Regions from separate parts of the Pseudoalteromonas sp. ESRF-bin5 genome, predicted to be linked through region 1. Evidence: predicted binding sites of a transcription regulator. Region 1 holds the regulator's gene; the other holds the start of a gene.

Region 1 (4,306 bases):
CTCGTTAAATTAAGCACCTTAGGGTGCTTTTTTTATGCTTTTAATTTAGTTATACCAATTTAATAGTAATAACGTTTCGATTTAAAAAATTAAGTTTTACACGAATGGCGTCAATGTTTTTTAATATAGGACAACTAAATAACAAATTATTTAGCTTATTGCTCGATTTTCATATTTCCCTGCTATGCATAACTATTTCCTGTTCTTATTCTGAATATGCATAAACCTTTACAGACAAACCGCAAATTATTCTCTATATTTTTAATTAGTTCATTTTTTAACTAAGTGGTTAAATGCAGCTAACGTGAAGTTATATGTTTTTAAAGTATGTGAATAAGCCTATTTTTGCTTATTTTTATAGTACTTTATTAAGATATTTTATAAAAAATAATGAAAGAACAAATGTGCCTTTAGAATCCGTTATTGGATGAATTTTTATTTATAAAGTGTCGATATAATTTACAAAAGTTATTGAAAAACCTCTTAAAATTAATCGAACTAGCATATAACAGGATAGACCTGATATTGCTTGGAATTTAAAAATAATAAGGGTATCGTAGCCTAAACTTCACCTCTCACTTTTACTTTAATTGCAGGATACAATCGCGTTATGTCAGACTTTCGTGAACAAGCACTACACTATCATTCGCACCCCGTTCCAGGAAAAATTAGCATTGAACTAACAAAGCCTGCTGAAACGGTAAAAGATCTCGCATTAGCATATAGCCCAGGAGTTGCAGAACCCGTACGTGAAATCGCTGCAGACCCTGCAAACGCTTATAAATACACAGGCAAAGGGAATATGGTTGCGGTTATCACTAATGGTACTGCAATTTTAGGCTTAGGTAATTTAGGCCCACTTGCTTCAAAACCTGTAATGGAAGGTAAGGCGTTACTGTTTAAGCGATTTGCTGGCCTTGATTCTATTGATATCGAAGTGAAACACCGCACTACTGAAGACTTTATTAATACAGTTGCTAATATTGCCGACACGTTTGGCGGAATTAACCTTGAAGATATTAAGGCGCCAGAGTGTTTTGAAATAGAAAAAGCATTGATTGAGCGCTGCAGTATTCCGATATTTCATGATGATCAGCACGGTACTGCCATTGTAACTGCTGCGGGTATGTTGAACGCGCTTGAGGTGCAAGGCAAGTCTATCGAAAATGCGACTATTGTGTGTTTGGGTGCCGGTGCTGCTGCGGTTGCTTGTATGGAGCTGTTAATTAAGTGTGGTGCTTTGCGCGAGCACATTTATATGCTTGACCGTAAAGGTGTTATTCATACTCGTCGTGATGACTTAAATGAATACAAAAAACTTTTTGCTAACAATACAGACAAGCGCACGTTGCAAGATGTTATTGAAGATGCAGATGTATTTGTTGGTGTATCGGGGCCTAATCTATTAGCTGCCGATGATTTAAAATTAATGGCAGAAAAACCAGTTGTGTTTGCTTGTTCAAACCCAGATCCAGAAATTGATCCTGCACTGGCTCATTCTGCTCGAAACGATCTAATTATGGCAACGGGTCGATCAGATTACCCTAACCAAGTTAATAATGTTCTGTGTTTTCCGTTTATATTCCGCGGTGCTCTTGATGTACGCGCCAGTGCAATAAATGATGAAATGAAAATTGCAGCTGTAGAAGCGATAAGAAGTATTGCTAAAGAGCCTGTACCTGCTGAAGTACTGACGGCTGCGGGTGTTGATAAGCTGGAGTTTGGTGATAAGTATATTATTCCAAAACCAATGGATCCTCGTTTATTACCACGCATTGCAAAAGCGGTTGCAATAGCTGCTGTAGAGTCAGGTGTTGCACAAATTGATTTACCAGAAAACTATATGGAATAACGACTAAGTCGTAATTTAGACACAAAAAAACCTCAATTAATTGAGGTTTTTTTGTGTCTAAATTACGTTTAATCTTCGTTTAAAACAGGCACTTCTAGCCCCATTTCTTGCATTATTTTTTTCACTTCTTCAGGAACTTTTTCGGCGTTGTCTTTACGTAAGTCGTCGTCGTTAGGCAAAGGTTGACCGGTAAATGCATGTAAAAATGCTTCACAAAGTAATTCACTATTTGTTGCATGACGTAAGTTATTAATTTGACGACGCGTGCGTTCGTCCGTTAATACCTTTAATACATTTAGTGGGATTGAAACGGTAATTTTTTTTACTTGTTCTGATTTTTTCCCGTGTTCTGCGTATGGGTGAATATACTCACCATTCCATTTAGCCATAAGATGTATCGTCGCCTCAGATTAATAATTGCTCATATGCACTACAATGCATATGAATATGCGTGAAATTCTATCGATTTAAAAAAGATAGTCAAATACTAGTTGTTTAGCCATCTGGAGCTTTAAATGTTTTGACATCTTTAATAAGATAAATTACTCTTTTAGACGTCTAAACATCCAAATTAAATAGGTGACGAATATGAGCGAAAAAAATAAAGCAACCATTGCAGTAAGAAGTGGTGTTGAAGCAGACAAGCATCATGGCGCAGTTGTCGCACCTATTTACTTATCAACCACCTATTCGTTTGCCGACTTTGATACAAAGCGTCAATACGATTACGGGCGAAGTGGTAACCCCAATCGTGATATTTTAGCCGAAACCTTGGCTGAGCTTGAAGGTGGCGCACGCGGTATTATTACTGCTACGGGTATGTCTGCCGTTCACTTGGCTACGCAAATCCTGAATCATGACGATACGTTAGTGATCCCACATGATTGTTACGGCGGAAGCTATCGTTTATTTACTTCACTGCAAAAGCGCGGTTTGCTCAAGCTAGAAGTTTTAGATTTAACACAAGCACACAGTTTAGATAAAATTTTAGCAATTAAACCTAAGCTAATTTGGATAGAAACACCAAGTAACCCATTACTACGCTTAACTGATATTAAAGCAATAACCGATGTTGCTAAGCAGTGCGGTGCTTTAGTCGCTGCCGATAACACATTTTTATCACCAGCATTACAAAACCCTATTAAATTTGGTGTTGATATAGTTGTACATTCCACCACCAAGTACATCAATGGTCATTCAGATGTAGTGGGCGGTGCGGTGATTGCTGCTTCACAAGAGCTGGGCGATGAGCTGGCATGGTGGGCAAATAATATAGGTATTACAGGTGCGCCATTTGATAGTTATTTAACATTGCGCGGGTTGCGAACACTAAATGTGCGTTTAAAGCAGCATCAAGAAAACGCATTAGCGATTGCTAAATACCTAGAAAAGTCGGAATTTGTTCGCCAAGTTTATTACCCTGGTCTTGAATCACACCCACAGCATGAATTAGCCAAAGCGCAGCAACTAGGCTTTGGTGGCATGGTGAGTTTTGATATTAAAGGAGACGTAAACGATGCTGCGGCGTTTTTAACCAGCTTACGTGACTTTAGCTTGGCAGAGTCTTTGGGCGGAGTAGAGAGCCTAATATGCCATCCTGCAACCATGACCCATGCTGGCATGGAGCCTAAAGCTCGTCTTGAAGCGGGAGTGGGCGATACACTTATTCGAGTTTCAGTAGGTATAGAAGATATAAACGACTTATTAGCTGATTTAGAGCGCGTGTTTCAGCTTGTAAAGCCAGGCAGTAAAGCAAATTTAAACAAAGGAGCAGGCGGTGACATTAAATTAAGTGCCGCTCATCCAGCGCTTTGGTGAACAATATGACACAAACAGTACATAAATTTGGTGGTTCAAGCCTTAGTTCGGCTCAGCGGTATGAGCGGGTTGCGAGTATTATTTTAGAGCATACTCAGCCGGGCGATTGTGTTGTTGTATCTGCGGCGGGAAAAACAACCGATACTTTAGTAAAGTTATGGCAAAGCTATCAGCAACAAGATACGCATGTCGTTGCTGATATATTGCTGCAATTAAATAATCATCAAACTGATTTAATCACACAGTTACTTCATGCAGATCTTAAGCGAACTGCTTTAACGCGTTTGCATAGTGAACTAACAGCGATTAGTGAATTGATAAAAAACCAAGGCTTGAAAGAAGCTCCCTTGCTTGCTCATGGTGAGGTATGGTCTGCACGCTTATTGGCGCTTTACCTTACGCAATTAAATATTAATGCTTGTGACCTTGATGCTCGAACACTTTTTACATTAAATAATGGGCAATTGTTACATACCCAAAATGCGCAGCAATGTGCGAAGTTTATAACCCCAGACTACATTAATGTTGTCACAGGCTTTATTGCATCAAATACGTTGGGTGACACGGTTACACTTGGTCGCAATGGGAGTGACTATAGTGCAACCCTACTCGCTAATTACTGCCATGCTAAGCAGG
Region 2 (4,306 bases), on a different contig from region 1:
TTGACCCCTTACTGCCTGACTTTTTTATTGGTGATGCATTAAGACTCAACCAAGTACTATTAAATCTGTTAAATAATGCACTTAAATTTTCAACACGGGGTAAGGTTATATTAGCTGTAAAACTAGTTCAGAAAGTAGATAGTTATTGCAGTGTTGCTTTCTCTATTTCAGATAACGGCATTGGGATGACCCAAGCACAAGTTGACTCACTATTTAAACCTTTTACTCAGGCTGACGTATCGACAACCCGAAAGTTTGGTGGAACGGGGCTTGGTTTGGTAATAAGCAAAACATTGGTCGAACTAATGCAGGGCGATATTACAGTAAACAGCAAATTAAATAAGGGGAGCTGCTTTAGTTTTACTATTCCACTCAATTATTCGACTAAGCAAAATGAGTTTGAAATATCACAAATTAGAGCCAAGCGAGCACTTGTTATTGAGAGTTCAGATAGTCAGTTAACATCATTACAAACGCTGCTTTTAGGTTTTGAAGTAAAATTTGACACTGTAAACAACATCAACCAAGTATTAGACCGGCTAGGCATTCTACATGATTACGATTTTATATTTATAGATTGGCGAACTTTAAATTTAAATCATGATAGTGCTGCGCAGTCTTTGCGCAATAAGCTTAAATTAAATGCAAAAAAGCTAATTGTAATAGCGCCTTGTGAAAATAAAGCGCTAAACGAAAGCCTACTAGGGTTTGGTAATAACACTTATAAAGTACTCATAAAACCAATAATTAAAAGTACTTTGCATAACGTACTTTTACAAATTATGCATATAAAAACACTAAAAAAACCAGAATCACAACAGAGCTTAAATACACAAAACACACTACAAAAACTGCAAGGTATTCATATTTTATTGGTTGAAGATAACCCGCTCAATCAACAAGTAGCTACACAAATACTACGTAAAAATGGCTTAATTGTTGATATTGCTAACGATGGCCTTGAGGCATTAGATGCGCTAAAACATAAAACTTACGATGGTGTGTTAATGGACTGCCAAATGCCTAGAATGGATGGTTATAACGCAGCCACAGAAATAAAAAAACAAGCAAAGTTTAAAAATTTACCCATTATTGCAATGACTGCTAATACAAGAGAAACGGATTTATTAAAGGCGCAAGACTGCGGTATGAATGGCTATATTTCAAAGCCCATTAAGGTTGAAAGTATGTTTGAAGTAATAGCAAAGTGGGTGTGTATTTAATTTTTTTGAGTTGTTTACTTAATAAGCTGGTGAGGTAAAAAAGGCAAGCATTAGCTTGCCAAGAAGGGTGTAAATTAGTTTAACTTTACGCTATTTGTTTCTCAGCTAGGTTGAGCTCCATAGTTGCTTTTAATAAACGGTATAGGTTAATTGATGCGTCAATTTCTTCTTTACGGTTTGTTAAGCTTTCAATGTTTAAACCCAGTGGCACGTCTAGGTGTGCACAGCTTTTTAAAATTGAATCGAGATTTTCGCGGCAAATACGCACCGATTCACTCAAGGTGTTGTCTGCGTCAAGCATGCGCCATTTGGTCGCCTCTGGTACTGAAATACCTAACCACTGCATAAACTCTAGGGTTTTTTCACCGCCACACGGCGTAAACGTTAGTATAATACGTTTTGGTGTAACGCCTTGTGCCTTGCAGGTACGCGCGTAACTTGTTATTAAATCAATAGTAGCTTGAGCATTATAAACCGCTTGCGATATAAAAAATTGGCAACCTTGTGTTGTTTTTTCTATTAAGCGTTCGTGTTCATTACGTTTACTTGCATGTCGCTCTGCAATGGTAACGCCTCCTAAAAAGAAGTCATCACTTTGCTTAGCTAATGTCTTATAAGCGTCAGGTAGGCTTAGTTTAATATCACCTTCCGACGATGGGCTACCTACTAAAACGACATTTTTTAAATCAAACTCGTTTTTAGTTTCATCTAGCCACTCTTTAAATTCAGCCTCACCGCGTTGCGCTACGCTTTTGTAGGTAATTACATCTAGGCGTGATAAGTCTTTTAGCAACTTACTGTACTCACGCGGATCAACCGTTTGTTTAAATGGAAACGGACGAGCCTGATTAGTACGGCTACTCTCATCTTGAATATCGTAAATTACAACACCGTCGTATTCAATTTCGTGTAAGCGGCCTAATAGTTTTTCTGCAATGGTTTTTAACTGCGCTTTATCAGTGCCTATTTTGGGTGGCGTTGTGCCAATAAGATAAACACCTTGATTAGTGTCCTCAATTTTCTCTTGAAGTGATAAAGCCATAATCCTCATTCCAGCTCAATGGTTGATAGATTTAATATAGCAGCCATTTAGACGTCTAGATAGATTTTTTAAGTGAAAGTTTTTCAAGCAACGTGAGGATTATTCATACAAAGGAGTTCCTAAATTAAGTGCATGACACAGTTGTTTACATAATAAAGCGACTGAGGGCTCTTATATTCATTGGCTTTGGGGCATAATTAGTAGTGAAATTGTAAATATTTTGACAACAACTTTGCTCAATTTACTAAAGGACAATTATGAAATTTAAATTATTAGCAACAAGCCTTGCGGTATCACTCGCTTTAACTGGCTGTGCAATGCAAAAAAATGAAACGACGCAAACAGCAAAACAAGAACAAATAAAAAAAGCTGATGACCGTGTTTTTTCACAAGATTACCTAATTGAAGAGCTTGAGAATGGCTTACGTGTAATGGTTGTAAAAACGGATTACCCTGATGTCGTTTCGCTGCAAATACCGGTTTCTGTTGGCTCGCGCAATGAAGTGGAAGCGGGTAAAACTGGTTTTGCTCATTTTTTTGAACATATGGTATTTAAAGGCTCTAAAAAATTTCCGCAAGACGAATACACCGCCATATTCAAAAATGCAGGGGTTGATAACCGTGCATACACTACCAACGATTACACTAACTACCATTTAAACTTTTCAAAGCAGCACCTTGATAAAGTACTTGAGATTGAAGCTGATATTTTCCAAAACTTAACCTACACCGAAGAGCAATTTAGAACCGAAGCATTGACGGTAAAAGGTGAGTACTTAAAAAATAACGCCAGCCCGATTCGCAAGTTATTAAGTGCTGTGCGTGCAGAGGCTTTTGAAAAGCATACTTACAAACACACCACAATGGGCTTTTTTGAAGACATAGAAGCCATGCCAGACCAAATGGCTTACGGTAAAGAGTTTTTTGATAAGTTTTATAAGCCAGAATATGTATCGCTAGTTATTGTGGGTGATGTTGACCCAAAAGCCACAATGGCAATGGTTAAAAAACACTGGGGTGGTTGGGAAAAAGGCAATTACGTTGCCGATATTAAAGCTGAGCCAAAACAGCAAGCTCCTAAATATTTGCATGAACAAAATAAAGCCTTGCCGGGGCATTGGCTATTGGTATCGTATAAAGGTGCTGCGTGGGAACCCGCTAAAAAAGACAGATCTGCACTTGATTTAATCTCGCAGCTTTATTTTTCAAGTAACTCAGATTTATATCAAGAGCTCGTTGTTGATAAACAAATAGCGAGTCAAATGTTTACTTATAATCCAGAAACCAAAGATCCAGGCTTACTGCATGTATTTGTAAAAGTAGAAAACGCTGATGATTTAGCAAAAGCGCGTGATGCAATTAACCGCACTTATGCAATAGCCAGAACAGAATTGGTCGACGCACAAAAATTAAGTGACTTAAAGTCTAACCTTAAATATGGCTTTATTAATGGTTTAGATTCGTCGCAAGCAATTGCATCAACGCTTGCAAGTTACATGCATTTTGAGCGCGACCCTGAGGTTATTAACCAGCTTTATAAATCAGCCGACAACATCACAGCAGAAGATATTAAAGCGGTTGCCAATAAATACTTTGTAGATAACACGCGTACTACCGTGACTATGTCGGCACTTGATAAAGCACCGGGGTTTGCAGAAGAGGCGAGTTTAAGTGCAGTAGTTGCAAAACTTGAACAAGCCCCAGAGGCACCTGTATTTAAAGTGCTTGATAAAACCAATAGCTCGCCGCTGATTGATGTAAACTTTTTATTTAATACAGGGGCAGCTGCTGATCCTCAAGGTAAAAAAGGTGTAGCTGCGCTTACCGCCGCAATGCTTGCTCAAGGTGGGTCGCAAAGCACCAGCTACAAAGAAATTCAAAAAGCGCTTTATCCGCTTGCAGGTAGTTTTGGTTACCAGATTGACAAAGAAATGCTGTCGTTCCAAGGGCGTATTCATAAAGACAATGCTGAAACTTGGTATGCACTTGTAAGCGAACAATTACTTAATCCAGGCTTTAGAGACGATGACTTTAAACGCCT

Evidence for each region. Region 1 encodes MetJ, which represses methionine synthesis genes. Its sites were predicted from a motif close to TAGACGTCTAGACGTCTA; they were not measured.
Region 2: BCG07_RS15405 (methylenetetrahydrofolate reductase) is a predicted target of MetJ. The motif match lies at 2,306-2,323, and genes of this name have one in related genera.

What each region holds. Positions count from the first base shown of each region.
Region 1 covers NZ_NTLW01000271.1:31,948-36,253, forward strand. Annotated here, with positions in the region: gene BCG07_RS16710 (malic enzyme-like NAD(P)-binding protein) at 611-1,852, shown strand; gene metJ (met regulon transcriptional regulator MetJ) at 1,921-2,241, opposite strand; gene metB (cystathionine gamma-synthase) at 2,441-3,670, shown strand; gene metL (bifunctional aspartate kinase/homoserine dehydrogenase II) at 3,676-4,306, shown strand, end outside.
Region 2 covers NZ_NTLW01000249.1:2,691-6,996, reverse strand. Annotated here, with positions in the region: gene BCG07_RS15410 (response regulator) at 1-1,223, shown strand, start outside; gene BCG07_RS15405 (methylenetetrahydrofolate reductase) at 1,309-2,265, opposite strand; gene BCG07_RS15400 (M16 family metallopeptidase) at 2,523-4,306, shown strand, end outside.